3 regions of the Weissella koreensis KACC 15510 genome follow, and region 1 is predicted to be linked to each of the others. Evidence: predicted binding sites of a transcription regulator. Region 1 holds the regulator's gene; each other region holds the start of a gene.
What was found. Region 1 encodes Rex, which represses fermentation and respiration genes when NADH is low (regulators of the CRP and FNR family bind a similar motif). Its sites were predicted from a motif close to TTGTGAANTANTTCACAA; they were not measured.

Region 1 (10,916 bases):
GATAATTTTGATCCTACCCGAGCCTTAGATATTCAAATACAAGATCCAGAGAAAACAGCCGATACGATCTTGGCCAACATGTTTTTAAAAATGTACCAAATCGCAGACGCTGAACAAGTAATTACATTTTTAGAACCATTGGGAGTTACAACCGAGCGTAAAATATCAGCGGTTGAGAAAATTGTGGCCAAGAAAATTAAATCTATGAATGGACGCAGTAAATTGAACCCAAAAGGCTATATTAACCTAGGTAATCCCAAAGGTATTAATAACGTTGTCTTTGACGTTGCCAGAGGAACTATCAGACCAAAGCAAGAACCTCATGAAGCAATTTATACTCGTGTCACTACTCCATACGATCCAAAAGCCACTGCCCCAAAGTTTCAAAAACTATTCTTAAATCATGCAACAAACGGCGAAGCATTTACCAAACTATTTAAATACATCGCTTACGGTATCTATACCCGTGGTGTTATGAAAGATGTTTATATTATTCAAGGTTCGGGTGGGGATGGTAAAACGCAATTCTTAGAAGCCATTACTAATGCCCTAGGATCATACGCCAATACATCTATGACCAGAGCTGATTTAAGCCCTAAAAGTAAAGATATGAACCGTGTAGGGTTTGGTCAATCTAGCGGGGCATTAATTAATATTATTGATGAAACCGAAGAAGGACTTATTCTAGACGGAGAAACTCTTAAACGCTTTTATAGTGGTAAGAACAGCCCTATCTCATTAGAGAAGAAGGGAGCTTCTAAGCCAGTAGCTATTCAAATCAATGGTGGTTTAATAATTGCAACTAATAACCTACCTACTACTAACGAAGCAGCAACTAAGAACCGAATATCATTAGTTGAAGTTGAAACCATACAAGAAAAGATTGAGCTAGTTAAACTAACCGCTATTATGCAAGATGAGGCTAGTGGTATACTAAACTTATTACTTGATGAGGTAACCAATATCGCTAATAACGGATACGATCTACCTAAAGGCGATAAAGAACTCTTTGCTATCAGAAGCGCAGAGATAAACCCAGAAGTCGAGAAAGGTAAAGACATTGAATATTACATCAAACAACGCTATATTGTTACTGATGACATAACAGATACTATTGATGTAACTTACTTAAATGATTCTATTAAGCGTTACGCCAAAGAGAACAGCGGGCAGTTAAAAATAACTAATAAAGATATTCAAAAAGCATTAAAAGGCTTAGGTGTAAATAAAAATAATGACACCTTTAAATATCGTAAAATTAAAGAAATTCCATTGATTTAAGTGAACCAAAACGAACCACCAAAGAACCACTAAACGAACCACCCTACACCGTTGTCCCCCAACGTCTGAACCAATAAAACCCATATAAATTAAAAGTAGTATATAAACACTATACCTATATAGGGGCTTTTTTCAAAAAGTAGCTTTTTTGGTTCACATACTGATGTATAGCTATTCGTAGCGGTTCAAAAAGTAGTTCCGGACTAGTTCATTTATGAGAATTGTGCATATTATGCAAAATATACGCATAAACGATAATATTAAATATTGATTGAATTTAAAGCAATAAAAGACTAATTATTAACCAAACGAGTACGACTGATAATTCAGTCTATCTCGATACATAGAATAAATTACGACCTTACTAAACTTACCTGAAAACTTGACATAACTTGACATAAAAACCTAATAAAACCTAATATTAAATTTATAAAAAGTGTGCACACAAAACTAAAAAGGTATGCACACAAAAAGTTACAAATTCAATGTAACTAAATTCAAAAAGGTTGCAAGGTTACACCAAAAGGTTGCAACATAATATAAAAGTGTTGAAGTGGTATTTATAGCTACCTCATCCCCTCTGTTAAGCCTATTGGATTGCGACTATCAGACTAATAACAGCCGATATTTACGCACACAAATGTTAGTATTTGTTAGTCTAAAATGTTGGTAAATGTTGGTATTAAATGCTAACATTTGCTAACATCGTTGCAACCAAAATGTTGACATTTGTTGACATCAAATATGCATAAAAAAGCCGTTATACATTCAGCAATAAAGTTGAACATATAACGGTTTTAATTTGAAGTAATATAAGCCCATTTAAGACGTTTTACGTTGATTGAATATGTTTAAAGTCGCAATTAGTTTTAAACTATCACAGGTTAGTTATAATTTAATTATGACCCCCGCCCATACTGTTGATTAAGAGAAACGATGTATTTTTGTCGTTGCTTTTACCATTAACAGAAAAGCCTTTTTTATGCAATAAACTAGAAAAACAATAACTATTAAAAAGTATCGCTTTAGCAATTTGCTATACTTTTTTAAATAATGGCTTCATTATTATTGGTGCGACGATTGTTGAAATAATTACTGCAACTATAAATTCTGACGATATATCATCATTAATAATTTTCGAAGATATTCCTATCTGAATAATGACCAAAGCCATCTCTCCTCTGGATATCATCCCAGATCCAATTGCGTTTGCCATATTAGTATCAAGTCCTGACAGTCTAGCACCTACGTAAGAACCATAGAATTTAGTAATTACAGCTAGTAAACTAAATAATACAATGGCAGGTAGTTTGTTATTTAAATCTTGCACTGCCACCTCCAGACCAATTGATCCAAAAAATACTGGATAAAAAAAATAATTTCCGGATTTTGTGCTCAAAAAACCCAATCTTTCGGCAAAATCGTACTTTCTCAAAATCAAACCTAATGCAAAAGCGAATAAGGGTAGTAAATTATTGATACCTAGTGTCCCGCCACCAACAAATATTGAAAACAATGTTACCGCTACTAAAGCTATAATATCATCCAAAACAGCGGCTGAAAGAATTATTGCACCAATTTTAGTAGCTAATTTTTTTTGTTCAGCCAACACTGCTAGCGTAATAGAAATTGACGTAGCTGAAAAAACAACACCAGCAAAAATTGATGCCTGAACACTATACCCAAATAATAAAAATGTAATTGGAAAAGCTATCAAGGGAAATAATACCCCCGCCACGGCGATCGTGGAAGAAGCTTTAATATATTTTTTCATCTCTTTTAAATCTGATTCAAGTCCTGAATTAAGCATTAATAGAAATACACCTACCTCCGCAATTAAGTGAATTAAATTACTTGGGTGTACTATATTTAAAAAACTTGTTCCCAAAAATATCCCAGATAATAATTGTCCAACTACTTCAGATAGTCCAAAGCGTTTGCCTATTTTACCCAGAGCAATCGTAACAATAGTCAATAAAAATAATAATAAATATTCCATTATACCTCCTAAAATTAAAAAAGCTTCAAAAAAGGTTAGTTCCCCGACTAACAATTCTTGAAGCTTACGCTCAACCGTTTAAGATATAATTGTATCATAATCTCAGTCCTAATTACACGATTTAAGAAAATAGATTTAATCTACAGTACTATATTTGCGAGGTATCACTTATGGCATTCTCAACAACTTTATACGATTATTTTGGCGGACGCTTAGCAATTGAGTTTAAGTTATGTAACATGATATTAGATAGTGACTTTAGTACGCCAAAGTTAAATACAGACCAAATTGACATATATACGCAGGTAAGGGACTTAGTAGAACATCAGACCAATCATATTGAAACCACCTTTAGCACGCTCACAGACGACGAGCAGGACATACTAAATCAAAGCTACGGTAAGGATAAGCTAACCGCCAATACACTTGCTAGAATCTACAAGACAACGCCTAATCACATTAACAAAATACGTCAAAAATTCACCCAACGTTATAAAAAGACTGGTGGGGATGTGCGAAATCATCATGACTTATTAAAGATAGCTGTAGAAATTAATAAAGCAGTCGCAAAGTAGAAATAAGATAAAACGATCTAGTTATAGTCTAGGTCGTTTTTTTGATGAGGGAATGATCCTATTCAATTAATTATGGATAATATCAGAGACACATACGACTTTAGAATATAACACTCTCCCCCCGCATATTTTCATATTAAAGGAGCGCACACAGTTCATGATCTTATAGAAATATCTAATTTTTGAAAACTTTTATATAGGGTGGCTTAATGGATATAAAGATTAATTTAAAGCTATTCGTAATTAAAACAATCTATTTTTAGCCGTCGTTTTAGACCACAAATAACTAAAAAACGCCCGTTTTGGACGTTTATTTTTTTGCATAAATTCAATTGTATCAATGATTTAACAACGTTACCCCCACCCTACACGTTTTTAGCATATTTTAGACAGTCGAGACATTTTACCTCGGTGTCCCAAATTCATTGAATTGTTATTTTTTATAATGGGGGGGTATTTTAAAAAGACGGTATTATTTATTAATTTATTACAACATAAGCGGGGGGAATTAAAAAAGCTTAGTAAATTCAGTACTAAACTTCTAAATAATTCTTATTCTGTAGTATCTGATGATTTCCAATAAAACATTGGTACCTTTTCATTAGCGTAATCCCAGTCATACTTTAAAAGGACTGATACGACATCAAGTAAATCTTTCATACTAATATTGTCATCCGATACTTTAGTGGCTACATATAAATCAATTGCTGAAATTCTGCCATATTTCATAGTTTCTGTTTGTTGATTTTCTGGTTTAAATTTAGGTTCACACCAAAAACAAGATCCTATGTAGCCTATTGTTTTACCTTCATTATCTACTTCCTTTTTAGGGTTCATCCAAAAACGAGGTTTAATTATCTCTTTTTCTGCATTTTTAAAACTTAGTTTTTTATTAACATAAACAAATCTGATGGCTTCTGGACTTACACTTCCACGTAATAATCTTCTTAATTCTATTTTACCTTTCGATTTATCCAAATCACTACTAATCCATGATTTTAAGTCTTGACGCCATTTTGTTTCATCTCTTATACCATTACCCTTTACGTTGAACAAAGGAAACAATGTAATTAGTAAAGTAACTAATGAAGACATAATATTTTTTATTCCGTCTGAATTTGATTTATTTGATAAGTAAATATAAATAACTACCACAAGTGCAATGCCGGTTATAAAATACATTATTCCTCTGGCTATTCTTCTTTTGTGCGGAAATTTAATCCATATTTGATATGATCCCATAATTATATATTGCAAAATAATAGTAATCATTAATATCCATTTTAAAACATCCATACCCATCCTCCTAATTGTTGTATACTACTCCTTAAAAAATCGCTTCAACAATTAAGTCAAAGCGAACATGCCAGCGGGCAAATCTATAATTTTTAAGCACGTAATTAAGCACAAATTCCACGCAGATTATACGTAAAAAAGCACGAATTAAGTTATACCTAATTATAGCTATCGTTAGTTTAACCGTTTATATAACTAGCTTTTTAGTATCTATTTGTGCCTATTATTAGGTTAAACAGAAACTTTGCTTAAGTCTGATAAACCATCACCTGAACTACCAAATTAATCAGAACGATGCTCTTTTAACCATTGATCCACTTTTCTTAGATCAAAGCCTCGTCGATACATTCCTGCCTTAACCTTACTTTGATAATCCCAACCAGTAAGATGTTGATATTTTTGAGCTGTTTTTTCCATCATTCGCTCAAAATTTTCTTGAGCCTGTTCTTCATCGACGGGAGTCTCGGCATGATAATCTTGTAACGCTTGTTTGATTTGACGTTGATCAAATCCGTTTTGATACAGCTTTTGCGTCACTTTTTGATCTGCCATAAAAGCTGATTCACGGCGATATTTTTGAAATAAAGGATCTATTAATTCAGATAACTTCTCCCTTTGTAGCGTTTCATCATATTCAACCAGTAAATCTTCAATTATAAATTGATCAATCCCATATTTTTTTAAATTAAATTTAATAGCCCGTGGACCTAATTTTCCGCGTCGAATCTGACTTTGAACATATTCATTCGCAAATTGTTGATCATCAATAATATCCAATTGTTCTAAACGTTCAATTGCTTGTTCAATTACTGAAACAGGAAAATCAGCCTGCTGTAATTTTGTTCGAACTTGTTGCTTGGAATGCAGACTATTAGCAGCATAAGTCAGAGCCTTTTGGTAAGCCTTTTGATTATATTCAGCTTCAATAATTGTAGCCTTTAATTCATCATCAACTTTGGTCCCCTTGAACAAATTAAATTGTATTAAAATTTTTTCTGCCACAGCAAAAGCAAACTCATCATCTAAATAGATATTATAACGTTGGTTCTTTTTTGTCTGAGTGACACGTGTTACTTCAGCCATTTAAAACTTCCTTTTTATGCTTGAAAGGTTTCTAAATCCATGGATGCCTGAGTCCACTCTTCTTCAAGTTGATTTAATTTTTGTTGTAAAGCTTCTATTTGTTGTGTTAATTCGGTCAATTTACCCAAATCTGAACCATTAGCAGGATCATTCAATTCTGTTTCTAATGGCTCCATCTGCTCCATAATTTCTTCCATTGCTGCTTCAGCTTTGGATACGGCGCGTTCTTTTTTACGAAGCTCTTTTTGCTGTTCACGCGTAGCTTGGTATGTTGGTGTCGCATCATCACTAACCTGTTCGGCAGTCACTTCATTTTCGAGCGCCATTTGGGCATCTCTTTGTTCAATTTTTTCTAAATAATAATCATAATCACCGTCAAAGAATTGCGTTCCATTTGCAGATAATTCAACAACTTCAGTTGCAACCTCATTAATAAAATAACGATCATGTGACACAAAGAAAATGGTCCCATTATACTCATTTAAAGCTGTTTCTAAGACTTCACGTGAATCAATATCTAAATGATTGGTCGGCTCGTCTAAAATCAAGAAATTATCTTCATTCATCGAAAGCACGGTTAGTAATAACCGTGCTTTTTCGCCACCAGAAAGTGCTGTGACTTTTTTATCAACATCTTCCCCCGTAAACATGAAAGATCCTAAAATAGATCGTACATCTTTTTCCGGTAATTTAGGATGTAAATCCCAAACAGAGTTTAATACTGTCTTCTTTGGATCTAACGTTGCTTGCTCTTGATCATAATAACCAACTGTAACATTAGCACCCAGTTTAAACGTTCCCGCTAATGGTGCTAATTTACCTAAGATCGTTTTGATTAAAGTAGATTTACCAACCCCGTTTGGTCCAACTAAAGCCACGGCATGTTGTTTATTGACCGCTAAATTCACATTTTGGGATAGTACCTTATCTGCTTGATAACCCAAGCTCAGTCCTTCAACTTGAAGGACCTCATTCCCTGAACTTTGAGCAGCTTGAAAAGTAATATGTGCTACCCCTGATTCATTTTTAGGTGCATCCAAAACTTCCATCTTTTCAAGTTGTTTACGTCGAGATTGAGCTCGTTTTGTGGTTGAAGCTCGCACAATGTTACGATTAACAAAGTCTTCTAATTTAGCAATTTCACTTTGTTGCCGATCAAACGCCTTTTGCTCTGCTGTAATCTTCGCAATCTTTTGCTCCATATAGCGGCTATAGTTTCCTTGGTAATGATCCAAAACTCCAGAATGTACCTCATAAACTTCATTTACTACTCGATCTAAGAAGTAACGATCATGCGAAACAATTAGCAGTGCTCCTTGATAATTTTGTAAATATTTTTCTAACCATGCCAAAGTCTGCATATCCAAGTGATTGGTTGGTTCATCCAGTACCAAAAGATCTGGTTTCTCTAATAATTGCTTTGCGATCGCTAAACGAGTTCGTTGACCACCGGAAAGATCAGAAATTTTTTGTGAATAAAACGACTCGTCAAACCCAAATCCATGTAAAACGCCACGAATAGTTGCTTCATATCCGTAACCATTTAAAGCTTCAAAATCATGCTGAATTTGATCATATTCAGTAAGTAGACTTTGATAAGATTCACTTTCATAATCAGTCGTATTAGCAATTTTTGATTCCATTTGATGCATCTGTTGTTCTAATGTTTGCACCTTTTTAAAACTGGCTAACATTTCATCATACACACTTAAAGTTGAGTCCATCCCTGAATTTTGGGCTAAATAAGCTAGCTTTAATCCTTTTTTAGAAGAAACAACCCCTTCATCTGGTGATTCCTGACCAATTAAAATTTTTAGTAATGTAGATTTTCCTGCCCCATTTCGTCCGACCAAACCAATTCGGGATCGATCTTGAATCTGCAGCGAAAAGTGTTCAAAAAAAGTCACGCCATTGAAGCGTCGACTGACATCATTTGCTTGTAAAATTATCATTTTTAACTCCATTTAATAAAAGAGGCTGAGACAAAAATCGTCTGAGCCTCATTTTATATTTTTTTTAGTTACTTATATCATTATCGATAAAATAAAGTAACGTTTGCAACTCATTCGTTAAGTCCACGTTTTGAACATGCACCTTCCGAGAAACATTTAACCGCATTGGTGTAAAATTCAAAATACCTTTGATACCACTTGCTTCCAAGCGGGTTGCAATTGTCTGAGCCGCATCAGCCGGCACTGTCAACATTGCTACATCAATCCTTTGTTCCTCAATTTGTTCTTCTAATTCATCCATTGAGAATACTGGAACGCCACTTTGAATTGTATTAATTAATTCCGGCTTAACTTCAAAAACAGCAGATACTCGCACATTAGAAGTTTTTTGAAATTTAAAATTCAACAAAGCATGTCCCAAATTTCCCAAACCAATCAAAGCAACTGAAGCCAAATTATCTTGATTTAATTCTCCAGCAAAAAATTCAATTAATTCAGCGACATCATAACCATAGCCACGCTTACCTAATGCTCCAAAACACGAAAAATCACGACGAATGGTCGCAGCATCAATTTTAACAATTTCAGCCAAATCAACGGAAGAAATCTTAGTTTTTCCTTCATCTAGTAATAACTTGAGATAACGATAATAAATGGGCAACCGTTTAGCAGTTGCACGAGGAATTTTTTGTTCTGTCATGTTAACTCACCTTAATCTTATATAATTTAGTTAATATATAATTAGTGTAGCACATCCCCATAACTTTGTGAAACAAAAAACAATTATTTTTTTAAAAGTTCTTGTAATTCATTTAATAACATCAACGCTTGGAAAGGCGTTGAATTTGCCAAATCGGCATTTTTAACCCGTTCAACGACTTTATTTTGTTCATCATTGTCAGGTAATGTATCAAATAATGACATTTGTGTTTTAGAGTCTGCAACATCAGTTAATTTCACAAGCTCAGGAATTTTAGTTTGCTCAGGTGTTTCCAATTGATTTAAAATCACTGTTGCTCGTTCAATCAATGTCTGAGGCAGACCTGCTAATTTCGCAACGTTAATTCCATAAGACTGATCAGCTGGTCCCGCTAAAACTTTGTGTGAGAAAATCAATTCTCCATTTTCTTCATGCGCACCCACATGTACATTGAACAGTTGTGGTAGTTCTTGATCCAAACTAGTCAATTCATGATAGTGGGTTGAAAATAGCGTTTTAGCATGTACATTTTGATGAATATGCTCAATAATAGCTTGCGCTAGGGCCATTCCATCAAAGGTAGCCGTTCCTCGTCCTAATTCATCAAATAGAATTAAAGAATTTTTAGTTGCATTTTGTAACGCCGTATTTGCTTCCGACATTTCTACCATAAAGGTTGAATTTCCCGAAATTAAATCATCAGCTGCCCCAATTCTAGTAAAAATTTGATCAAAAATTGGTAAATCAGCACTTTGCGCAGGTACAAACGAGCCAATTTGAGCCATAATCACGGTTAAGGCCAATTGACGCATATAAGTTGATTTACCAGACATATTGGGTCCAGTAATCAGCATGATTTCTTGATTTTGATCCATCATAATATCATTGGCAACATAACTTTGATGCCCCAAAACTTTTTCAACAACGGGATGGCGTCCACCAACAATTTCTAAATGTTGTTTTTGATTAAGTCGTGGTCTCGTAAATTGATTTTTTTGTGCAACATCAGCTAGTGAAGTCAAAACATCTAACGTTGCGATTTGTTTAGCCAACCGTTGTAATCGTTTAATATTAAGCTTAATCTGTTCGCGTACTTGAGTAAATAATTGATATTCTAATTGGCTAGATTTCTCTTCCGCTTCTAAAATTTTTTGCTCATGTTCTTTCAATTCAGGGGTAATAAAACGTTCGGCATTAACTAAAGTTTGTTTTCGTGTATACCGATTATCATCTAATTTATCAATGTTCGCTCTAGTAACTTCAATATAATAACCAAAAACTTTATTAAAACCGATTTTCAAACTATTAATCCCAGTCGCTTCACGTTCGGTAGCTTCTAATTCAGCCAGCCATTGCTTTCCATTGTGCATGACATCTTGGTAAGCATCGAGCTGATCGTTATAACCTGCCTTTATCAACCCACCATCAGTAACTGACAATGGTGGGGCCTCAATAATGGCCGTTGAGATCAACGCTTCAAGATCCGTAACTGGGTCAATTTGACTGATTAACCCTCCAAAAACGGCAGGATCTAAATCTTCCAATAATTCCAAAATAGTAGGAATTTGACGTAAGGAATTACGAATCTGCAATAAATCACGGCCGTTTGCGCTACCGTATGCGACCCGACCAACCAGACGTTCTAAGTCATAAACACTTTTTAACGCACTTTGCAAATCATTCTCAATCAAAAAATTCTGCATGAATTGTTCAATTTTGTCATATCGACTCATTAAATTTTGTTGATCAATTAACGGTTGCTCAATCCATTGTTTTAATAGCCGTCCACCCATGGCAGTTTTAGTTTCATCCAAAAGCCACAACAATGTACCACTTCTTTGCTGTGTGCGTAAATTAACCGTTAATTCCAAATTAGCTCGTGAATTCCGGTCCATTTTTAAATATTGAGCAACTTCGTAAGCACGAGCTGGTTGAAGATGATCTAATGCTCGTTTTTGTGTCGTATGCAAATATGTGATTAAAATTTGGGCTGCCGTTAAACTAAGATCTGATAAATCCTGCACTAAATT
Region 2 (10,916 bases), 580 kb from region 1:
GAATTTTTCGACCTTTTGTTCATACTTTTTAGTTAATGTAGCATATGATTTAACATGCTCAGCATTAGGAACCACTAATAATTGTTTTGGCCCTTTTTGAGCACGATAATTATCATATACAAATTTTGTTGGTACAAACGAATCTTCCGCACCATGAATAAACATCATTGGTCGATTATTTTTTGCAAGATATTGACTCACCTCTCCTTGCTTATATGAATACCCAGCAAAAATTTTAGAATACAATGATACCACTTTTACCAAAGGTTTCGCCAACCATTTAGGCAAATGATACATGGAATTGGCTTGGAACAATAATTCTTCACTAATTGAATTGTACCCAGCATCTTCGACATAGGCCTTCACTTGTTTAGGTGGATTCATCCCTGATAGCATCATAGTAGTTGCACCACCAAGTGAAGCCCCCATCACAACAATTTGTGAATCATTACCATTTTCTTGAACAATTTTTTGTGTCCATTCTTTAGCATCTTGGGCTTCTAAGAAACCATATCCAATATATTTACCACCTGACTTACCCGCAGCCCGATTATCAATCAATAATACATTGTATCCATTCTTATGAAACATCGCCGCATAGGGCATCATCGCTTGATGATCCACGCCAAAACCATGAATGACTAATGCTGTCTTTGTCGTCGGTTGGTCGGCCTTAACATAGTATCCTTGTAAATTAGTTCCATCATGAGCCTTAAGATTCCACAGAGCTTTATCATAGCTTTTCCAATCTTCTTGTTGTTGATATAAAGGTGCTCCAGCTTTTATGGACTTACCTTGGATAAAGGACTTATTTGCGCGCACCTCAGCTACATGAAAAAAATAACCACCTGCAGCTCCAAAAATAATAGCAATAACTAAAATAATACTAATAATCCAACGCCAAGGATGAAATGATTTATTCTTAACTTGCATGATAGAATCTCTTTTCTATTTGTTTTTTTTACATAAATTTGGATAGTCGAAATAAAATATATTTTACCATTCCTAAACTTAAAATACTATATATGAATAAAATTCCAAATAAAAAATTATGGCAAATCATAATTGAATTACCATAATTTGATATGAATGTTCAATGTGTTCAATCCACTAAAAATACTTATAAAATTGCAAACCTAGTTCCCGGCATAAGGTTTCAAAAGCACAAGCAAATCGATTTCGATCTTCATAGTTTTTAAAAACTAATTTAAATCCATCATCATTCGGATTACAACTAATTCGATAAGTACGGCTATCATGAATTCGGCCCAGATAAATAACACCATTTTGCCGTTCAATCGCATGCATGGCACACAGGATATCATTAATTAAGCAATCCTGAATAATATTAGCTTGTTTAAATAGTAGATATATTTCTTTGTGAATTTGTGACGTGTTCTCTCGGTACTGCATTTCGTTTCCTGCCATGACGCCCTCCAAAACTAATTGATGAATGCATTTCTGTTTCATAAGCATATCATGAATAGTAGGTTTAACCTTAATTTTTTCAATTGATAAATTCTTTTATATCCAACTGTATTTTTACATATAAAAGCGTCCACAACCTCGTCTTTGAGCCATTTATACGTCACATTAAATTTATACTATCTTTTCTTATTACATAAATTGTTGCTATGAATTTATTCATCTAAACCGAACAACTATTACTAATTAAAAATTATAATTTACAATTAACATTTTAAATTAATCTAATTTATTAAAACATTAATAACAATTTATTAATATTTCTATTAATTATAAACAAAAAAATTGTAGCTAAATCGCTACAATTTCATTTTAAAATTAAATTTATTTTACAAAGTAGTAAAGTCAATTACCTTACGTCCAGTAATTGATCCTTGCTTCATTTCATCAATAACAGAATTGATTTCTGAGAATGGAACTTTTTCAACGATTGGGGTAACTTTACCTTCAGCCCCAAATTGGAAGGCTTCTTTCAAATCAGCACGCGTTCCAACTAGTGATCCGCGCACTTCAATTCCATCTAAGACGGTCTTAGCAATATTCAAAGACATATCACCTTGTGGTAACGCAACTGCAACCAACTTACCCATTGGACGTAAAACATTGACCGCCTGTGAGAATGCTGCATCGTTAACTGCTGTCACTTGAGCATTGTGAACACCACCAGTTAGTTCATTCACACGAGCGACAACATCCTCTTTCTTACGGTTAACCAAAACTTCGGCTCCGTTAAGGCGAGCGGCTTCAAGTTTATCATCGTTTCCATCAATAACGGCAACATGAGCTCCAAAGACGTTATGTGCATATTGAACGGCCAAGTTTCCTAGACCTCCAGCCCCATGGACAGAAACCCATTGTCCTGGCTTTGTTTCCCCAACCTTTAATGACTTATACATTGTCACTCCGGCACAAGTAATTGATGTTGCTTGAACTGGATCAAGTCCCTCAGGAACTTTAACAGCATACTTAGCATTAACCACACATTGTTGAGCCATTGCACCATCAACTGTATAACCTGAGTTACGAGCATTACGGCAGAAAGTTTCATTTCCAGAAACACAGTAATCACAAACTCCACAAGCATCATAGAACCAGGCAATTGAAACACGATCACCAAGCTTCAAATAATCACTTGCACCTTCACCAAGCTTAGATACTCGACCGACTCCTTCATGACCAATAACCCGACGGAATTTACCGTTTTGAGTTCCCATCTTATTAGGATCACCAAAATCTCCAGCAGCAACATGCAAATCAGTATGACAAATACCTACATATTCTACGTCAACTAGCGCTTCTCCAAATGCCAAGGAACGTGGTTCCCAGTCATCAATCAAATCAACATATCCATCATTATTTTCGCGAACAACTGCTGCTTTCATTTTATTTCTCCCATTTCTTGAATAACATTTTTATTTTATATGTGAATGTTTTTACATATATTATTGTAATCGTTTTCTTGTCGTTTGTAAATGATTTTATTTGATTTTTATTATGTAAGCAAACTATTTTCAACCATATACATATACATTAATTCACTTATTTCAAAATATTAAACCGAATGAAATTATAAAGTTTAATTGTACAAAAAAAACCTCACAAATTATTAAACGTGACCCAGCATGGGGCCATTCAACCTAGACTAAGCCTAGTGCCACCATCATAACGGTTTATGTTTAATAATTTGGAGATTTTAAAGAATGTTTATCGATTTTGGCGCTAACGTATTAGTCAACCAATTCCAAGATAACCATTTGTGCAGCGTCTCCACGACGTTGTACAGTCTTTAAGATACGAGTGTATCCACCCGCGCGGCCTTCAAAACGAGGTGCAACTTGATTGAACAAGTATTGCAAAGCGTTTTCAACCTTAACGTTATCGTCTTCTGTAGTTTGTACATCAGCAACAACATTACGCAAGAAAGCTGCAGCCTTACGGCGTGAAGCCAAGTCTCCGTGCTTTCCCAACGTAATCATCTTTTCAGCAGTCTTACGAACTTCCTTGGCGCGAGCCTCAGTTGTTTCGATACGACCGTTGATCAACAATGATGTTGTTAAGTCACGTAACAAAGCCTTACGTTGTGAGCTTGTACGTCCCAACTTACGGTATGACATGAGTCATTCCTCCTTCTTTGGTATTATCTGTTTAATTAATCTTCCTTACGGAATCCAAGACCCATCAAAGCAAGTTTATCTTGGATTTCGTCAAGTGACTTCCGACCGAGGTTACGAACAGACATCATCTGTGTTTCTGTCCGGTCTACTAACTCTTGAACAGAGTTAATTCCGGCCCGTTTGAGACAATTATATGAACGAACTGATAAGTCAAGCTCTTCGATTGGCATCTCAGTATGCTTAGGCGCAACAGTTTCTTCCTTGTCGACCATCACTTGAGCCTTAACTGCACGCTCAGACATTTCAACGAATGCGTTCAAATGTGATGAAAGAACTTGTGCAGCTAAAGAAACAGCTTCTGTTGGAGTCAATGAACCATCGGTCCAGACATCCAAAGTGAGTTTGTCAAAATCATCACGTTGACCAACACGAGTGCTTTCAACTTGATAATTTACACGTTCGATAGGGGTAAAAATAGAGTCAATTGCAAGAACGCCGATTGGCAAATCTTCATGCAATTCCTTATTTTGATCAGCCGAAACATAACCACGACCACGTTCAGCAGTCAAAGTCATGTGCAAGGTAGACCCCGCTGCAACAGTTGCAATGAATAAATCATCATTTAAGATGGTTACATCACTGTCTCCAGTAATATCGCTTGCGGTTACCGTTGCTGGTCCAGCGACATTAATTTCAAGTGTTTTTTCCTCATCACTTTCGATCTGTAATGAAACTTTTTTCAAGTTCAAAATAATTTGCGTAACATCTTCAACAACCCCTTCGATTGTTGAAAACTCATGCAAAACAGAATCGATTTGTACAGAATTGATCGCTGCTCCTGGCAATGAAGATAACAATACACGACGCAAAGAATTTCCAAGCGTTGTTCCATAGCCTCGCTCTAAAGGCTCAACTACAAATTTACCGTAATTGTTACTATCTTCAACAAGAGTGATCTTTGGGTTTTCGAATTCAAGCATATTGTTTGTTACCCCTTTCATCAAAGCTTAGCTGTGAACTAGTTGCAAAGCGCAATTAGACACGACGACGCTTTGGTGGCCGAGAACCGTTATGCGGTACTGGAGTTACGTCTTTAATAGAAGAAACTTCCAAACCTGCAGCGGCCAAAGCACGGATAGCAGATTCACGTCCTGAACCAGGACCCTTAACAGTTACTTCAACTGTCTTCATACCATTTTCCATCGCTCCCTTGGCAGCAGCCTCAGATGCCATTTGCGCAGCAAATGGCGTTGACTTACGGCTACCTTTGAAACCAAGAGCACCAGCAGATGACCAAGCAACAGCGTTACCTTGAACATCAGTGATCATTACGATCGTATTGTTGAATGTTGCGTGAATATGTGCAACACCACTTTCAATATTCTTTTTAATATGACGCTTACGATTATTACGACCTGCCATGAATATAACTCCTTTCTACAGATATTAATTACTTCTTTTTACCTGTAATTGCAACAGCTGGGCCTTTGCTCGTGCGGGCGTTGTTCTTGGTATTTTGACCACGAACAGGCAATCCCTTACGATGACGAATTCCACGGTATGATGCAATTTCTTGTAACTTCTTAATGTTCATTGATACTTCACGACGTAAGTCACCTTCCACCTTGATTCCATCCGCGATTGCGCGAATTGAATCTTCTTGGTCGGGTGTCAAGTCACGAACACGTACGTCTTCAGAAACTCCAGCTTCTGCCAAAATCTTTTGAGCAGTAGTGTTACCGATTCCGTATACATATGTCAATGCGATCACGATACGCTTATCGCGAGGCAAATCTATTCCTGCAATACGAGCCATTACTTTTACCTCCTATAGTTTTAATTGATTATCAAAGCTTAATAAATTAAGCACCTTGACGTTGTTTGTGCTTGGGATTTGTGCAAATCACCATCACACGTCCGTTACGGCGGATAACTTTACAGTTATCACACATAGGCTTTACTGATGGACGAACCTTCATTGTATTTACCTCCAAAATAATTTTACGACTTGCTTACTTAAAACGGAAAGTAATCCGTCCCTTAGTCAAATCATATGGCGACATCTCAACTTTAACATGATCTCCTGGAAGGATTCGAATAAAGTTCTTTCGAATCTTACCTGAGACATGCGCAAGGATTTCGGCGCCGTTCTCTAATTCAACGGTAAACATGGCATTTGGTAAAGTATCCTTTACCACACCAGAAATTTCAATAACATCGTTGGCCACGTTTAATGCCTCCTTCGTTGTCAGAATGAAGAACGTAACATCTAATTATACCACTTCAACCAAAATTTGATTGACCTGAACAATTAGGCGTCCTTCAAATTATCAAGCAACTCTTTTACGTCAGCAAAAATCATTTCGAGTTCACGCGCACCATCAATCTTGTGCAAAACGCCTTGTTCTGCATAATAATTGGCAATTGGTGCTGTTAATTCTCCATTAACCGCCAAACGATTTTTAATCACTTCAGGAGTGTCATCTGCGCGACCGCGTGCCATCATCCGATCAACTAAGACTGCTTCATCAGCAGTAAAGTATAATACGGCATCTAACTTGCGACCTTGCTTAGATAACATTTCGTCTAAAGCAGTTGCTTGGTCTAAGTTCCGAGGAAATCCATCTAAGATGAATCCCCCTTTGGTATCGTCTTCAGATAAACGTTCTTCAACGATTCCATTTGTAACTTCATCGGGAACTAAATTACCAGCGTCCATAAATGACTTGGCTTTTAATCCCAACTCAGTTTCATTTGCCATTGCAGCGCGGAACATATCGCCCGTACTAATGTGTGGCAAACGATAAGTCTCCACGATCATCTCAGCTTGAGTCCCTTTACCAACACCTGGTAGGCCCAACAACATGATATTTAAACTCATTATGATTTAACTCCTTCGTGAATAAAACCGACATATGCTTTCTTCATCATCAAGCCTTCGAGTTGACGAATCAAATCGATAGCAACTCCAATGACGATTAATAATGATGTTCCAGACATACCTAGGTTACTATCTAAGCCAAACAAATGTGTAGCTAAGATAGGTGCCAATGCAATCGCCCCTAAGAAGATTGAGCCAACTGATGACAAACGCATCAAGAGACCCGACATCCACTTCTCAGTATCGTGACCAGGACGAACTCCAACAATATAACTAGCTTGTTTTTGTAAATTCTCTGCAACTTTTTCAGGATTAACCTGAACAAATGCATAAAAGAAAGTAAACAGAACAATTAGTAATGTATAAAGAAGTCCACCTTGCAAGGTTTGCATTGAAAACCACGTTGTCGCAGTAGTATACCAACCTTGTCCACCAAACTTACCTGCAAATGCTTGCAAAATTGTTTGTGGAGTAACAAGTAGTGATGAAGCGAAAATAACTGGAATAACTCCAGCAACGTTCACCTTCAAGGGTAAATACGACGAACTACCAGATCCAACTGATCGACGCGTATATTGCATTGGAATTTTACGAATAGCCTGATTGAACCAGGTAACAAATGAAATTGCAATAATCAATAGCAACAATAGTCCGACAAATAATGACAAACCTTGTGCTTTATTTGAATTTTGCAAAATATTTTCTTTGATTAGTTGGTATATTCCAGCTGGCACTCGCGCGATAATTCCCGCGAAAATCAACATTGAAACACCCTGTCCCAAACCATATTGAGTAATCATTTCACCTAGCCAAACAGCAAACATTGTTCCAATAGTCAAAATCATCCCAATCATCAGATAAGTTCTAATATCGGGCGTTTTAACCAATTGAACTTGGCTAAGTTGATTAAAACCAGCCGTTATTCCAATTGATTGTGCAAAAGCCAGGATAATAGTCAAATACCGTGTGACTTGGTTTAAATGACGACGACCAACTTCACCTTGTTTTGACCATTCGACAAACCGAGGCACAATGTCCATTTGTAACAATTGAACCACAATTTGAGCAGTGACATAAGGCGAAACACCCATTGCAAACAATGAATAATTCGTCAAACCACCACCACTAAACATATTTAAAATGCTTCCGAGCCCAGAATTAGCAACCTCAGTCAGTGCTTTAGGGTTAATACCCGGTACAGTAATGTACGCACCAATCCGGTAAACAATCAAAATTCCTAGAGTGAAGAACAACTTTTTACGGATGTCCTTTTCTTTTAGTGAATTGAGCACGGTTTGTAGCATTAGATCACCTCAGTTTTACCACCAGCTGCTTCGATTGCAGTTAATGCTGATGCTGAGAACTTGTTAGCCTTAACAGTCAAAGCTTTATCAAGTTGACCATTAGCCAAAATCTTGATTCCAGCCATTTCGTTTTTAACGATTCCTGATTCAACCAATAATGCTGGTGAAATTTCAGTTCCGTTTTCAAACTTATTAAGTTGGTCCAAATTAACAACAGCAAATTCTTTACGATTGATATTTGTAAATCCACGTTTTGGAATACGACGGAACAAAGGCATTTGACCACCTTCGAATCCTAGACGTACCTTACTACGTGCCTTTTGACCTTTTTGACCACGTCCTGCAGTCTTACCATTACCTGAAGACTCACCACGTCCAACACGATTGCGGACTTTGCGAGAACCTTCGGCAATTTCAAGCTCATTAAGCTTCATTAGGTTTTTCCTCCTTCAGAGCAATTTGTACTTACTTAACTACTTCAACAGTAACTAAGTGAGCAATCTTGAATACAGCGCCACGCGTTTGTACATTGTCAGGCAATACAACTGATGAAGAAACCTTGTTTAATCCAAGGGCCTTAACAATTGCACGTTGCTTTGGCAAACGGTGGGCAGCACTCTTAACAAGAGTTACTTTAACTTGTTCAGCCATTATCTGCCTCCTTATTCTGCCAAGTGCTCTAATGAGACCTGACGCAAATCTGCGACTTCTTCAGCATTCTTTAATTCTGAAATTGCTTCAAAAGTAGCACGTACAACGTTGATTGGAGTTGCTGATCCCAATGACTTTGCAGTCACGTCAGCAATTCCAGCCAATTCCAAAACGGCACGAGCAGCACCACCGGCGGCTACTCCAGATCCTTCAGCGGCTGGCTTAACTAACACGCGACCACCACCGAAGACACCCAATGCAGAGTGAGGAAGAGTTGTACCAACAGTTGGTACGGCAACGATGTTACGATTGGCAGCTTCAACAGCCTTACGGATAGCTTCAGGAACTTCCTGAGCTTTACCAGTTCCAAATCCAACGTGACCGTTACGATCACCAATAACAACCAAAGCGGCGAAACGCAAACGACGACCACCCTTAACAACCTTAGTAACACGGTTGATAGCTACGACGTTTTCTTCTAACTCACCAAGAGTCTTTGGATCGATATATGCCATGATTATTTCCTCCTTCCCTTAGAACTTCAAACCAGCTTCACGAGCTGATTCAGCTAATGCACGAACTCGACCATGATACAAGTATCCACCACGATCAAAGATAACATCTTCAATTCCAGCAGCCTTGGCACGGTCAGCGATTAATGCACCAACTTTTGTAGCTTGTTCAGTCTTTGGTGCATCCGCAATGTTTGCATCCAAAGTTGAGGCACTAGCAAGCGTCACACCCGCTACGTCATCAATTAATTGAGCGTAGATGTTTTTGTTAGAACGGAAAACGTTCAAGCGTGGGCGCTCTGCAGTACCAGAAATCTTTCCACGAACGCGAGTGTGTCGGTGTTGACGCACTTTATTCTTGTCTGACTTCGTAATCATGTTCGTAACCTCTTTTATTCTTGTTTGAAAGATATACGTGATAAGTAATAATTGAGACGTTGCGCTCAATTTTAAGCAATTAGCTTAAGTTTACTTACCAGTCTTACCTTCCTTACGTGCAACGTATTCATTTTCGTAACGAATTCCCTTACCCTTATAAGGTTCAGGAGAACGTACGGCACGGATCTCAGCGGCGAAATCTCCAACCTTTTGCTTTGAAATACCTGAAATTACAACAGTAACTGAATCAGGAACTTCCACCGTCATTTCGGTGCGGTCTTCAAATTCAACTGGGTGTGAGTAACCAACGTTCAACACAAGCTTGTTTCCTTGCTTGGCTGCACGGTAACCAACACCGACAAGCTTCAAAGTCTTTTTGAAGCCTTCTGAGACACCCTCAACCATGTTGGCGACGTTCGCACGAGTAGTTCCGTGCAAAGCCTTGATCTTACCATCATCTGATGAACGAGTGAAATTCACATCGTTTCCTTCGATAGTAAAAGCAATTTCTGAAGAAACTTCGCGTGATAACTCACCCTTTGGTCCCTTAACAGTAACAACATTACCTTCGCGTGACAATTCAACGCCAGTAGGCAAAGTCAAAGTCTTATAACCAATACGACTCATTGTGGGATACCTCCTTTATTAGATTTTTTTATTACCAAACGTATGCCAATACCTCGCCACCAATGTTCTTGGCGCGAGCTTCCTTATCGGTGATAACACCTTCAGAAGTTGAGATGATAGCAATTCCTAAACCATTCAAAACCTTTGGTAATGAATCGGCCTTAACGTATGAACGCAATCCAGGCTTTGAAATACGCTTCAAACCTGAAATAACGCGTTGCTTATCAGCACCATACTTAAGGAACACACGGATTACACCTTGCTTATCATCATCAATGTATTCAACATCACGGACAAAGCCTTCGTTCTTCAAGATCTCAGCGATGTCTTTTTTGATCTTAGATGCAGGAACTTCAACTGAATCGTGACGAACCATGTTGGCGTTACGAATGCGAGTCAAGAAATCTGCAATTGGGTCAGTCATTGACATTGATGTTGCCTCCTATAAATTTTTCACTGATTTAACAGCTTATTCTTAATTATTTAGTGAAAGGCATACCCAATTGAGTAAGCATCTCACGTGACTCTTCATCAGAGTTAGCAGTAGTTACGATTACAATATCCAAACCACGTACGCGGTTAACTGCATCGTAATCAATTTCAGGGAAAATAAGTTGCTCACGGATTCCCAAAGTGTAGTTTCCTCGACCATCAAAGGCCTTTGGTGAAACTCCACGGAAGTCACGAACACGTGGCAAAGAAATGTTGATCAACTTATCTAAGAAGTCATACATTCGTTCTCCACGCAACGTAACCTTAGTTCCGATTGCCATTCCCTCACGCAAACGGAAGCCAGCGATTGACTTCTTTGCACGAGTAACGACTGGCTTTTGACCAGCAATTAGTTCTAATTCTGCAACAGCTTCATCCAAGTTCTTTGAGTTAGATACAGCATCACCAACCCCCATATTCAAAACAATCTTTTCGATTTTTGGAGTTTGCATAATTGAGCTGTAGTTAAACT
Region 3 (10,916 bases), 220 kb from region 1:
CCATTGAAGCTTTTAAGACTTTGGGCGAAAACCCTGCTAATACGGTAGTGGTTCCCAGTGATCAAGCTCACGAATATGGACAAATTCCGGTGATTGGAAAGTTGTTAAAAGATCAATTAAATTAGTAACTATAATAATTAAATCATTTAAAAATGACCGTTTTAAGGTGAAAGGAGCTTTATAATGAAAGCAATTCAGATTGAACAATTTGGTGATGTCGATGAAATGAAAATGCAAGATGTCGATATTCCTGTTCTGGGCAAGCAACAAATTTTAGTACAAAATAATGCAGTGGCAATTGATCCATATGATATTAAATACGTCATGGGAGAATATGGGCCTAATGATACTTGGCCAGTCATTCCTGGATCTAGTGTAGCGGGAACTGTGATGGAATTTGGTGCTGAGGTAACCGATTTTAACCTTGGGGATCGAGTAGTTGCAACTCGACATTTAAAAACTTATGCAGAAATGGTTCCAGTAGCACAATCAGCCTTAGCGAAAATACCTGATGAAATTTCAGATGAGATAGCCGTGGCGGCTGCTTTAGGGGCTGCAACAGGATATCAAATGATTATTGAAAAACTAGCGGTGCAAGCCGGTGAACGAGTTTTGATTCACGGTGGGGCAGGTCAAGTCGGTGCTATGGCGATTCAAGTAGCTTTACTACAAGGCGCACAAGTTGTTGCGACAGCTAGTCCTGATGATTTTGAGTTTGTGCGTAGTTTAGGGGTAGAGGAAGTTTTAGATTATCATAAACTGAGTTGGGAATCATTAGCACCGTTTGATGCCATCTTAGATCCCATTGGTGGTCAGATGACTGAAAAGTCCGTTAAAGTGTTAAAGATGCATGGACGTTTGAAAACTTTAGGTATGATCCCAGAAACATTACAAAGTGGAGCCGATGTTGAGTCCGTTTATGCAGATATTAAACGGCCTACGTTGGAACGAGTTTTAGCTTTATTGGCGAAGAAGCAGGTTGAAATTCGTTTGGGGGATGTTCTGCCCTTTACGGAAAAAAATATTAGGCAAGCTCACGTGGTCGGACGACAACATACTTTGCATGGAAAAACAGTTTTAAAGTTTACAGAGTAAATTAAGGTTGCTTAATTGTTGATTTTAATTTATATTGTATTAATCAGATTAATAAACTTAACCTAGTATAATCGTTGGAGAATGGCTAACGAGATCTACCTGCACCTAAGCTGCGGACTACTAGTTTTAAGGGATGAGTCCATTCAATTATGGGCTCATTTTTTTATTTTAAATTAAATCCGGATATTAACGCATATGAAATTAGAGGAGTTGGATTAATGAAGTTATTAGAAGAACGAATTAAGCAAGATGGTCGTGTCATTGGGACGGAAGTCCTCAAAGTAGATAATTTTTTGAACCATCAAGTTGATCCTGCCTTAATGGAAGCTATGGGACAAGAATTTGCTCGTTTATTTAAAGATGAAAAAATTGATCGCATTTTAACGGTTGAATCATCTGGGATTGCACCGGCAGTCTTTACCGCATTAGCCTTAAATGTTCCGATGGTTTTTGCTCGTAAGAAGCAGTCACTAACTTTAACGGATGATAATTATGTTGCTGATGTATATTCGTTTACGAAACAAGAAACTAATCATATTATCGTTGATAAGCGCTTTATTCAAGCGGGTGAACGGATTCTATTGATTGATGACTTTTTAGCAAATGGTCAGGCGGTCCAAGGAATGTTAGAAATTGCTAAGGCTGCCCAAGCCGAAGTAGTTGGGGCGGGAATTGTCATTGAAAAGACCTTCCAAAAAGGAAGAGCGCTCTTGAATGAGCAAGGGCTTAAAGTCGAGTCTCTTGCACGGATTCAAGCTTTTGAAGATGGTAAAGTTATCTTTGCTGAGGCATAGCTTAAATTAAAAACAATATACTAGATGATATAAAAAAACGACGTACTTGGAGCTTGTTTGTTAGCCGTAAAAGGGTCGTTTTTTATTTACTGTAAAGAGCGTATAATTTGACATACAGTTCGGATAGAAAAGGTGAAAAAATGCGAAAACAAGATGATTTTTATGCAGCAATTAATGGTACATGGGAAGAACAAGCTGAAATTCCAGCTGACAAGCCCCGAACAGGAGGGTTTAATGATCTTAGTGATGCAATTGAGGAGCTAATGTTAGCAACCTCTGATCAATGGCAAGCTGGTGAAAATTTACCAGATGATGTCGTTTTAAGAAATTTCATTAAATTACATCATTTAACTACTGATCAAGCTCGGCGTAATGAAGTGGGATTAGCTCCAGTTAAAGACATTCTTCAACAAATTTCGGCGCTGAATTCTTTTGATGAATATACCCAAAATATTGCACGTTTTGAAAAACTAGCTTGGCCAAATGCCATGCCATTTGGGATCGCACCTGATTTTAAAGATGCTCGGACCAATGTTTTATGGGCTGATGCACTGGGAACGATTTTACCTGACACAACTTATTATGAACCTGGGCATGAAAAAGGGGCGGAACTATTAGCTGCTTATCGTGAAACCACATTACCAATTTTAATGAAGTTTGGTTACACAGAAACCGAAGCCCAAACCTTATTGGATCAAAATATTGCTTTGGATGCTCGGATTGCCAAATATGTATTATCAAATGAAGAAAATGCTGAATATGCCAAGTTATATCATCCTTATCAATGGGATCAATTTAAGGCTTTGGTACCGAATTTGCCTTTAGCAGATTTTATGCAGGAAATGATTGGAAGCCAACCGGATCAGATTATTGTGCCAGAGGAACGTTTCTGGCAAAATGCTGATCAGTTCTATTCTGAAGAAGCTTGGCCATTATTGAAAGCACACTTATTGATTGATGCAATGCTGGACTATACTAGCGTCTTGACCGATGAAATGCGTATCATGGGTGGCGCCTATGGCCGTATTATTAGTGGGACACCTGAACCTAGTTCAACTAAAAAGGCAGCTTATTATTTGGCAGCAGGACCATACAGTCAAGCACTGGGATTATGGTATGCTCAAAATAAATTCTCGTCAGATGCTAAAAAAGACGTAGAATTGAAAGTTTCCACAATGATTGATGTATATAAGGAACGTTTGGAGAATAATAGTTGGTTAGCAGAACAGACGCGTCAAAAAGCCATCAAGAAGTTAGATACGATTGTGGCACATATTGGTTATCCAAATGAATTACCACAACGTTACTATGATAAGGTGATTGATGAAAACAAGAGTTTGTTTGATAATTTCCAAACTTTGAGTGAACAATCAATTCAATATGAATGGGCTAAATGGAATCAACCTGTCGACCGAACGGAATGGCATATGCCAGCCCATATGGTTAACGCTTATTATGATCCCCAACAAAATCAAATTGTCTTTCCAGCAGCTATTTTACAAGCGCCATTTTATGATCTAAAACAAAGTTCATCAGCCAATTATGGCGGAATTGGGGCAGTTATTGCCCATGAAATTTCGCATGCTTTTGACACTAATGGAGCGTCATTTGATGAAAATGGAAGTTTAAATAATTGGTGGTTGCCTGAAGATTATGCTGCCTTTGAAGAACGAACCCAAGCGGTAATTGATCAATTTGATGGTTTGGAATCATATGGGGTTAAAGTTAATGGTAAATTGACTGTTTCAGAAAATGTTGCTGACTTAGGTGGTTTATCTGCAGCATTAGCAGCTGCAAAACGAGATGCTGATTTTTCAGCTAAATCATTTTTCATAAATTGGGCTACTATTTGGCGGATGAAAGCACGTCCTGAATTTATGCAGATGATGGCTAGCGTCGATGTACACGGACCTGCCAAATTGCGGGTTAATGTACAAGTTGCTAATTTTGATGAGTTCTTTCAAACTTTCGATGTAGAGAAGGAAGATCAGATGTGGCGAGATCCAGCGCAACGAATTCAAATTTGGTAAAAATAAAAAGGCTAAGGCAATATGACCTTAGCTTTTTTTGTAGGGGTTAACCTCAAAGAAGGCCTACGATGGTCAATTAGGTTTGGGTAAAATATTTAAAAATTTGAACTAGATGTCCAAATTAATTTAAATATACGAATTTTATTTATCCACTTTATGAATTTTATTTCACAAAGTTTAAAAAATAACGAGTGGGTGAAAATGTTAATGAAAGCGCTATCAAATTAAAACGTTTCACAAATTCTACTTCTAATCCTTATTTAATCAGCACTTTGCGTTGATTATCATGCTGAATTGGTGTTGACAAAAAGATTATACTTGATATAATTAACATTGTTAATAAATACACAAATGAAAATAAATAAGCGAACATATATGGGAGAAGTTAACATGGCTGAAACAAAAGCACCGAAAAAAGCAAAAAAAGTCTTAACACCCGAAGAAAAAGCAGCGCGTATGGACGCCGCTGTTAAAATGACTGGGGAATTAGTTGAAAAGGCCCAGAAAGCTGCAGTAGAGTTTTCAACATATACGCAAGAACAAGTTGATAAAATTGTTGCTGCGATGGCCTTAGCTGGTTCAGAAAATTCATTGCTACTAGCTCACGAAGCTGTTGAAGAGACAGGCCGTGGAGTAGTGGAAGACAAGGATACTAAGAATCGCTTCGCCTCAGAGTCAGTTTATAATGCAATCAAGAATGACAAGACTGTTGGTGTCATCAATGAAGATCGTGTAACTGGTAAAGTTGAATTAGCTGCTCCACTTGGGGTTTTAGCTGGAATCGTTCCTACGACTAATCCAACTGCAACATCAATTTTCAAATCAATGTTGACAGCAAAGACTCGTAATACGATTGTTTTCGCTTTCCATCCACAAGCTCAAAAGTCTTCAGCACATGCAGCTAAAATCGTTTATGATGCTGCCGTTGCTGCTGGAGCGCCAGAAAACTTCATTCAATGGATTGAAAAGCCTTCACTTGAAGGAACTACTGCTTTGATTAAGAATCCAGGAATTGCCTCAATTTTGGCTACTGGTGGTCCTTCAATGGTTCACGCAGCCTTGACTTCAGGTAACCCATCAATGGGTGTTGGAGCCGGTAACGGAGCTGTTTATATTGATGCAACTGCTGATGTTAAGCGGGCTGTTGAAGACTTGTTGTTGTCAAAGCGTTTTGACAACGGAATGATCTGTGCTACTGAAAACTCAGTTGTTGTTGCTAAGGAAGTTTATCCTGCCTTCATGAAGCAAATGCAAGAGCAAGGTGCTTACTTGGTACCTGCTAAGGATCACGAAAAGCTAGCTGAAGGAGTCTTCGTCAAGAATGCTTCTGGTTACGGGGTTCAAGGTCCAGTTGCTGGAATGTCTGGTCAAAACATCGCTAAGCGCGCAGAGATCAAGGTTCCTGCTGACAAAGATGTTTTGATGTTTGAACTTGATAAGAAAAATATCGGTGAGGCCTTATCATCAGAAAAGCTTAGCCCATTATTGTCAGTTTACCAAGCTGGTTCACGTGAAGAAGGAATTGAAATTGTTCGCGCATTATTGAACTACCAAGGTGCTGGACATAACGCTGCTATCCAAATTGGGGCGCAAGATGACCCATTTGTAAAGCAGTATGCTGACGCTGTTGAAGCATCACGAATTTTGGTTAACCAACCAGATTCAATTGGTGGTGTTGGAGATATCTATACTGATGCTTTGCGTCCATCATTGACGCTTGGTACTGGATCATGGGGGAAGAATTCATTGTCACACAATCTTTCAACTTACGATTTGCTAAATATCAAGACGGTTGCCCGTCGTCGTAATCGTCCACAATGGGTTCGCTTGCCTAAGGATATTTACTACGAATCAAACTCAATTACTTACTTACAAGACTTAGAAAACGTTTCACGTGCCTTTATTGTTGCTGATCCTGGAATGGTTCAATTTGGCTTTGTAGATAAGATCTTAGACCAATTTAATTTAAGTGCTACACCAGTGAAGACGTCATTGTATGGAACAGTACGCCCTGACCCAACTATCAGCCAAGCCGTTGATATTGCTCGTCAAATGGCAGCCTTTAAGCCAGATACTGTGATTGCATTAGGTGGAGGATCAGCTTTGGATGCCGGTAAGATTGCTCGCTTCTTGTACGAGTATTCAGTTTCTCACCCAGGCATCTTGGAAGATGATCAAGCTTTGATGTCATTGTTTGGAAAGTTGCAACAAAAGTTTATGGATATCCGTAAGCGAATTGTTAAGTTTGAACAAGCTAGTTCAACCCAATTAGTTGCTATTCCAACAACATCAGGAACTGGATCAGAAGTGACACCATTCGCAGTCATTACGGATGATGAAACTCACGTTAAGTATCCTTTGGCTGACTATGAATTGACACCACAAGTTGCGATTGTTGATCCAGAATTTGTTATGACGGTGCCAAAGCGTACAGTTGCTTATTCAGGAATGGATGCATTGTCACACGCACTGGAATCATACGTTTCAGTAATGTCTTCAGAATTCACTCGCCCATGGGCTTTGCAAGCAATTAAGTTAGTCTTTGAAAACTTAGTTACATCATACAATTATGATCCAAGTCACCCAACACTTGAAGGGCGTGAAGCTCGTACTAAGATGCACTACGCCTCAACTTTGGCTGGTCAATCATTTGCGAATGCTTTCCTTGGAGTAAATCATTCACTTGCTCACAAGACTGGTGGAGAATTCGGTTTGCCACACGGATTGGCTATCACAATTGCAATGCCACATGTTATTAAGTTTAATGCGGTGACTGGTAACGTTAAGCGTACACCATTCCCACGTTATGAAACTTATACAGCCCAAAAGGACTATGCTGATATTGCTCGTTACCTTGGTTTGAAGGGACAAACTGATGCCGAATTGGTTGATGCTTTGTTAGCTGAAATCAAGAAATTGACTGATGCATTGGATATTGATGTTACTTTGTCAGGTAACGGAGTTTCTAAGAAAGACTTAGAAGGATCAGTTGATAAGTTAATGGATTTGGTTTACAACGACCAATGTACTCCAGGAAATCCTCGTCAACCACGTTTGGAAGAAATTCGTCAACTTTTGATGGATCAATTCTAATCAAATAAGAATCAAAAAATGCTAAAAAGCTCATATAAGGAACTGATTAAATAATCGCATTTTACCAATTTGGGTGAAGTTGAGATAAAACCTTGAGTTTTTGAACATATTAGAGAGAGGCTGGGGCTTTTGTTCCAGCCTCTTTTATCATAATAAAAGACTAAAATATGATGAAATATAGTGCTCATTATTAAATGTTAAAAGATGCTAAATTTAAGGTTGAAACGTTATGATTAAAATGATTAGGTCCTTTGTGAACCTAGATTATTGAAAATCAATACTGTCTCATATAATAATCCCCGTTTCGGTCTGAAATACGTTAAAATAAAAGAAAAAGGTTACGTTAGAATCAGGCTTAAACGAATTGATTGAAATGGGATAAAAGTTAAACGTTATTATCCGTAAATATAAAGTTAAAAATGATCTAAAATGCTTTATTAAATTTAAGCGACAGTATTTTAAAGTGAGAATGAGCGAGGGGAAACTGATGAAGAAGCGTATTGTAATTGTTGGAGCTGGTTATGCTGGAGTTATGACGGCTCGTAAATTAGCTAACCAATTTAATCAAAAATCAGAATATGAAATAGTTTTGATTGATGAGCATCCCTTTTTCACGTACCGTACGAGTTTACATGAAGTGGCGACTAAGCGGATTGAACCTAACGCCGTACAATTTGATTTACGACAGCTTTTTATGCATCAAAAAAACGTTAAGATTGTGACAGCACGGGTTGAAAATATTGATGCAAATCAACATATCATTCATACCTCGATAGGACAGGTGGATTATAATAAGTTGATTTGGGCTGGTGGTGTTGAGGCACGGTCTGATGTTCCTGGAGTGAATGAATATGGTTTTCCGTTTTGGAGCTTGGACCAAGCAACTTCTCTGCGAGTACATATAGAAGAAGTCATTCGGCAAGGCGCAATTGAATTAGATGAAGATATTCGACAGCAAAAATTACGGCTCGTTGTGGTTGGTGGCGGTTATCTGGGGGTTCAAATTCTTGGTGAACTACTGGATGAACGTAGAATTTTGGCTAAAGCGAACCAACTTCGTAATCGCGAAATTGAATTAACCTTAGTCGAATCTAAAGCCGAAATATTATCAGATTTAGATGATGCTCGGGTTAGTCATAAAGTTGAAAATTACTTAAGGCATCAAGGCGTCAAGGTTTACAAAAAGAAAGCTGTATCAGAAATTTTTGAAGATCATTTAGTATTGAATGACGGTGATAAGATTATGACTAATACCGTTATTTGGGCTGGTGGTACGCAGGGTCGAACGCAAATGACTGAATTGGATTTAAGTCAAGATGAAGAACGACATCTGCAAGTTACACCTGAAATGCGGATTCAGGATCAAGCTGATATTTATGCATTGGGTGACTCAGTGATTCAGCCTTTGCCAGCGCATTTAAAAGAACGGAAGGGTTCAGAAACCTTAATGCCTAAACGTGGTGAACATCGTTATTTCTGGCCTCAAAATGTGCATAATGCAGTCAATCAATCAGGTAAATTAGCCAATAATATTGCGGTTAAATTATTAAATCATGGAGATTTAAGTGCTTTTAAACCGAAAAGTCAACGGATTTTTATTTCTGTTGGATCACGGTATGGGGTCGCGATTTTTAAAAATCGTTTAGCGGTAACTGGATTTTGGGCACGTGAGTTTAAGCATTTAAGCAATTTACATTTTTTGGCCCAATTGGGATCAACTTATCAAATACATCAATACTTAAAGCGTGAAATTTTCTCAACGCCGCAACATATGATTTCTGGACAAGGAAATGTTTCCAATGTCGGAAATACCTTGTGGTCTTTGCCGTTACGTTTAGCGACGGGAATATTTTTGATTATTACTGGGGTTGCGATTGGAGGGGGAATTGGTTCTATCTTTGCGGGAGTAGGAATGGCCCTGTTCTTTGGATTTATGACCACAATTGCTGGCTTTATGACTTTTTTGTTGTCGCTTGTAATGCTGGGAACTTCTTTTTCAATTTCAGCGTTGCTACTCCCCTTTGTCGGAATTGCTTTGATGAATGGTGCCGGACGTTCATTTGGGGTTGACTACTGGTTAGTTCCATTTATTCAAAAGAATTTAGGAATATTTATTACTGGTGATAGTCAAGCTAGCTATAATGACTTGGAAGATGAAAAAAGATAAAATTAGTATTTATAATATAATTAAAAAGGGAGCTCGGATTTTTCCAGGCTCCCTTATGATATATTGCAAGAATCTTTAAATTAAAATTACTGCTTATTTATGTTATAGGTTGGGGTGTTGAGCAGCATAAAAAGCTAGGACAATTCCGTGAGCGACTGAAACGTTGAGTGAACGAACGCTTCCTGCTTGGGGAATATAGAGCATTGCATCAGAAGCTTTAATTAATTCATCAGCGAGGCCAATTTGTTCTTCACCAAAAATGAAGGCTGCCTTTTTAGCTAATTTGGTTTCAAAAAGGTTGGTTGGTTGGTAAGATTCAATGTTATCAATCGCGTAAATGGTATATCCTTCAGCATGTAGTTGATCAAAAATAACTTGATAATCGGTTACTCGATGATGTTCAATATGTTCGTAGTTATATGTTCCAACTGATCCACGACGATCCCATTTTTTTGAACCCTCTGGTCGATCGGGGAAAGATTGATTAACTGGATTAAGGAATATTAATTTGCGAGTCGCAAAAGCATTGCTATTACGTACGGCTGTAGCCTTGTTAAAATCATGCGTTAAATTTTGCATGATTGAAACGGCTTCATTACGTTTTTCATCCAAATCTGCTCGAATGGCTTCATCAGACATATTTTTATAATAATCAGTGACATTCCGATAATCATTGGAATGGTTTAAATCGATTTCAGACATAGTTAATTTTTACCTCGTTTAAATTAAATTCGAAGGCACTACCTTTTAAACTAGTGAAGATTGATTCATCAAAAATCAAATAAGCTAGAATAAACACAGTACGATACTCTTATTGTAACAAGAAGCTAATGATATTTGGTAGAATATCGTAGAGATTAAAATTAAAATTTTTAAGGATGTATGAATTATGATTGAGATTAAAAATTTAACATATACATATCCTAATCGCTCCGAACCGGCGTTAGAACAATTAAACTTTAACATTGAAAAGGGGGAATGGGTGGCAGTAATTGGTCATAATGGTTCTGGAAAGTCGACATTGGCCAAATTATTGACCGGTCTTTTGAATACACAATCTGGTCAGATTAAAGTTAATCAATTAGTAATTAATGAAGAAAATATTTATGAAATTAGAGATCTTGTTGGGATGGTTTTCCAAAATCCAGATAATCAATTTGTCGGTGCCACGGTTGAAGATGATGTCGCCTTTGGGTTGGAAAATAGACAAGTTAAACGCGAAGAGATGTATCAACGAGTTCAAAATGCATTAAAACGGGTTGGGATGCAAGATTTTGCTACAAGGGAACCGGCTCATTTATCTGGTGGGCAAAAGCAGCGGGTTGCTTTAGCGAGTGCTTTGGTAATTGAACCAAAAATTTTGATTTTAGATGAAGCTACCGCTATGTTAGATCCTAAAGGCCGCCGGGAAATGATTGAATTAGTACGTAATCTTAAGGCGGAACTAGGTGATGAATTGACAGTTATTTCAATTACACATGATATTGATGAAGCGGCGCACGCTGATAACGTGATTGTGATTAATGATGGAAAGTTAGTAGAGATGGGTCAACCAGATCAGGTTTTCAATAATGCTGAAAAACTAATTCAATTAGGATTAAATGTTCCATTTGCGGAACAACTCAAAGTTAAGCTGGCACAGCGTGGGATTAAAGTGCCGACAACTTATGAAACAATGGATGGGATGGTGGATTGGATATGGCAATCAATTTCCAAGAAGTAGGTTTTACCTACCAA

Region 2: adhP (alcohol dehydrogenase AdhP) is a predicted target of Rex. The motif match lies at 2,907-2,924, and genes of this name have one in related genera.
Region 3: adhE (bifunctional acetaldehyde-CoA/alcohol dehydrogenase) is a predicted target of Rex. The motif match lies at 4,253-4,270, and genes of this name have one in related genera.

The regions. Positions count from the first base shown of each region.
Region 1 is NC_015759.1:1,117,749-1,128,664, reverse strand. Features, by position in the region: gene WKK_RS05425 (DUF5906 domain-containing protein) at 1-1,281, shown strand, start outside; gene WKK_RS05420 (cation:proton antiporter) at 2,318-3,280, opposite strand; gene WKK_RS05415 (hypothetical protein) at 3,451-3,855, shown strand; gene WKK_RS05410 (hypothetical protein) at 4,408-5,151, opposite strand; gene WKK_RS05405 (RecX family transcriptional regulator) at 5,434-6,234, opposite strand; gene WKK_RS05400 (ABC-F family ATP-binding cassette domain-containing protein) at 6,249-8,186, opposite strand; gene WKK_RS05395 (redox-sensing transcriptional repressor Rex) at 8,251-8,886, opposite strand; gene mutS (DNA mismatch repair protein MutS) at 8,970-10,916, opposite strand, start outside.
Region 2 is NC_015759.1:537,671-548,586, forward strand. Features, by position in the region: gene WKK_RS02565 (alpha/beta hydrolase) at 1-933, opposite strand, end outside; gene WKK_RS02570 (hypothetical protein) at 1,111-1,428, opposite strand; gene adhP (alcohol dehydrogenase AdhP) at 1,815-2,867, opposite strand; gene rplQ (50S ribosomal protein L17) at 3,213-3,599, opposite strand; gene WKK_RS02585 (DNA-directed RNA polymerase subunit alpha) at 3,635-4,579, opposite strand; gene rpsK (30S ribosomal protein S11) at 4,635-5,021, opposite strand; gene rpsM (30S ribosomal protein S13) at 5,050-5,415, opposite strand; gene rpmJ (50S ribosomal protein L36) at 5,462-5,578, opposite strand; gene infA (translation initiation factor IF-1) at 5,612-5,827, opposite strand; gene WKK_RS02605 (adenylate kinase) at 5,911-6,480, opposite strand; gene secY (preprotein translocase subunit SecY) at 6,480-7,784, opposite strand; gene rplO (50S ribosomal protein L15) at 7,784-8,218, opposite strand; gene rpmD (50S ribosomal protein L30) at 8,250-8,435, opposite strand; gene rpsE (30S ribosomal protein S5) at 8,447-8,950, opposite strand; gene rplR (50S ribosomal protein L18) at 8,969-9,325, opposite strand; gene rplF (50S ribosomal protein L6) at 9,416-9,952, opposite strand; gene rpsH (30S ribosomal protein S8) at 9,984-10,382, opposite strand; gene rplE (50S ribosomal protein L5) at 10,432-10,916, opposite strand, start outside.
Region 3 is NC_015759.1:893,171-904,086, forward strand. Features, by position in the region: gene WKK_RS04295 (SPFH domain-containing protein) at 1-125, shown strand, start outside; gene WKK_RS04300 (quinone oxidoreductase family protein) at 184-1,095, shown strand; purine riboswitch at 1,139-1,235, shown strand; gene WKK_RS04305 (xanthine phosphoribosyltransferase) at 1,314-1,889, shown strand; gene WKK_RS04310 (M13-type metalloendopeptidase) at 2,030-3,919, shown strand; gene adhE (bifunctional acetaldehyde-CoA/alcohol dehydrogenase) at 4,310-7,012, shown strand; gene WKK_RS04320 (FAD-dependent oxidoreductase) at 7,500-9,179, shown strand; gene WKK_RS04325 (TrmH family RNA methyltransferase) at 9,282-9,881, opposite strand; gene WKK_RS04330 (energy-coupling factor ABC transporter ATP-binding protein) at 10,069-10,902, shown strand; gene WKK_RS04335 (energy-coupling factor transporter ATPase) at 10,878-10,916, shown strand, end outside.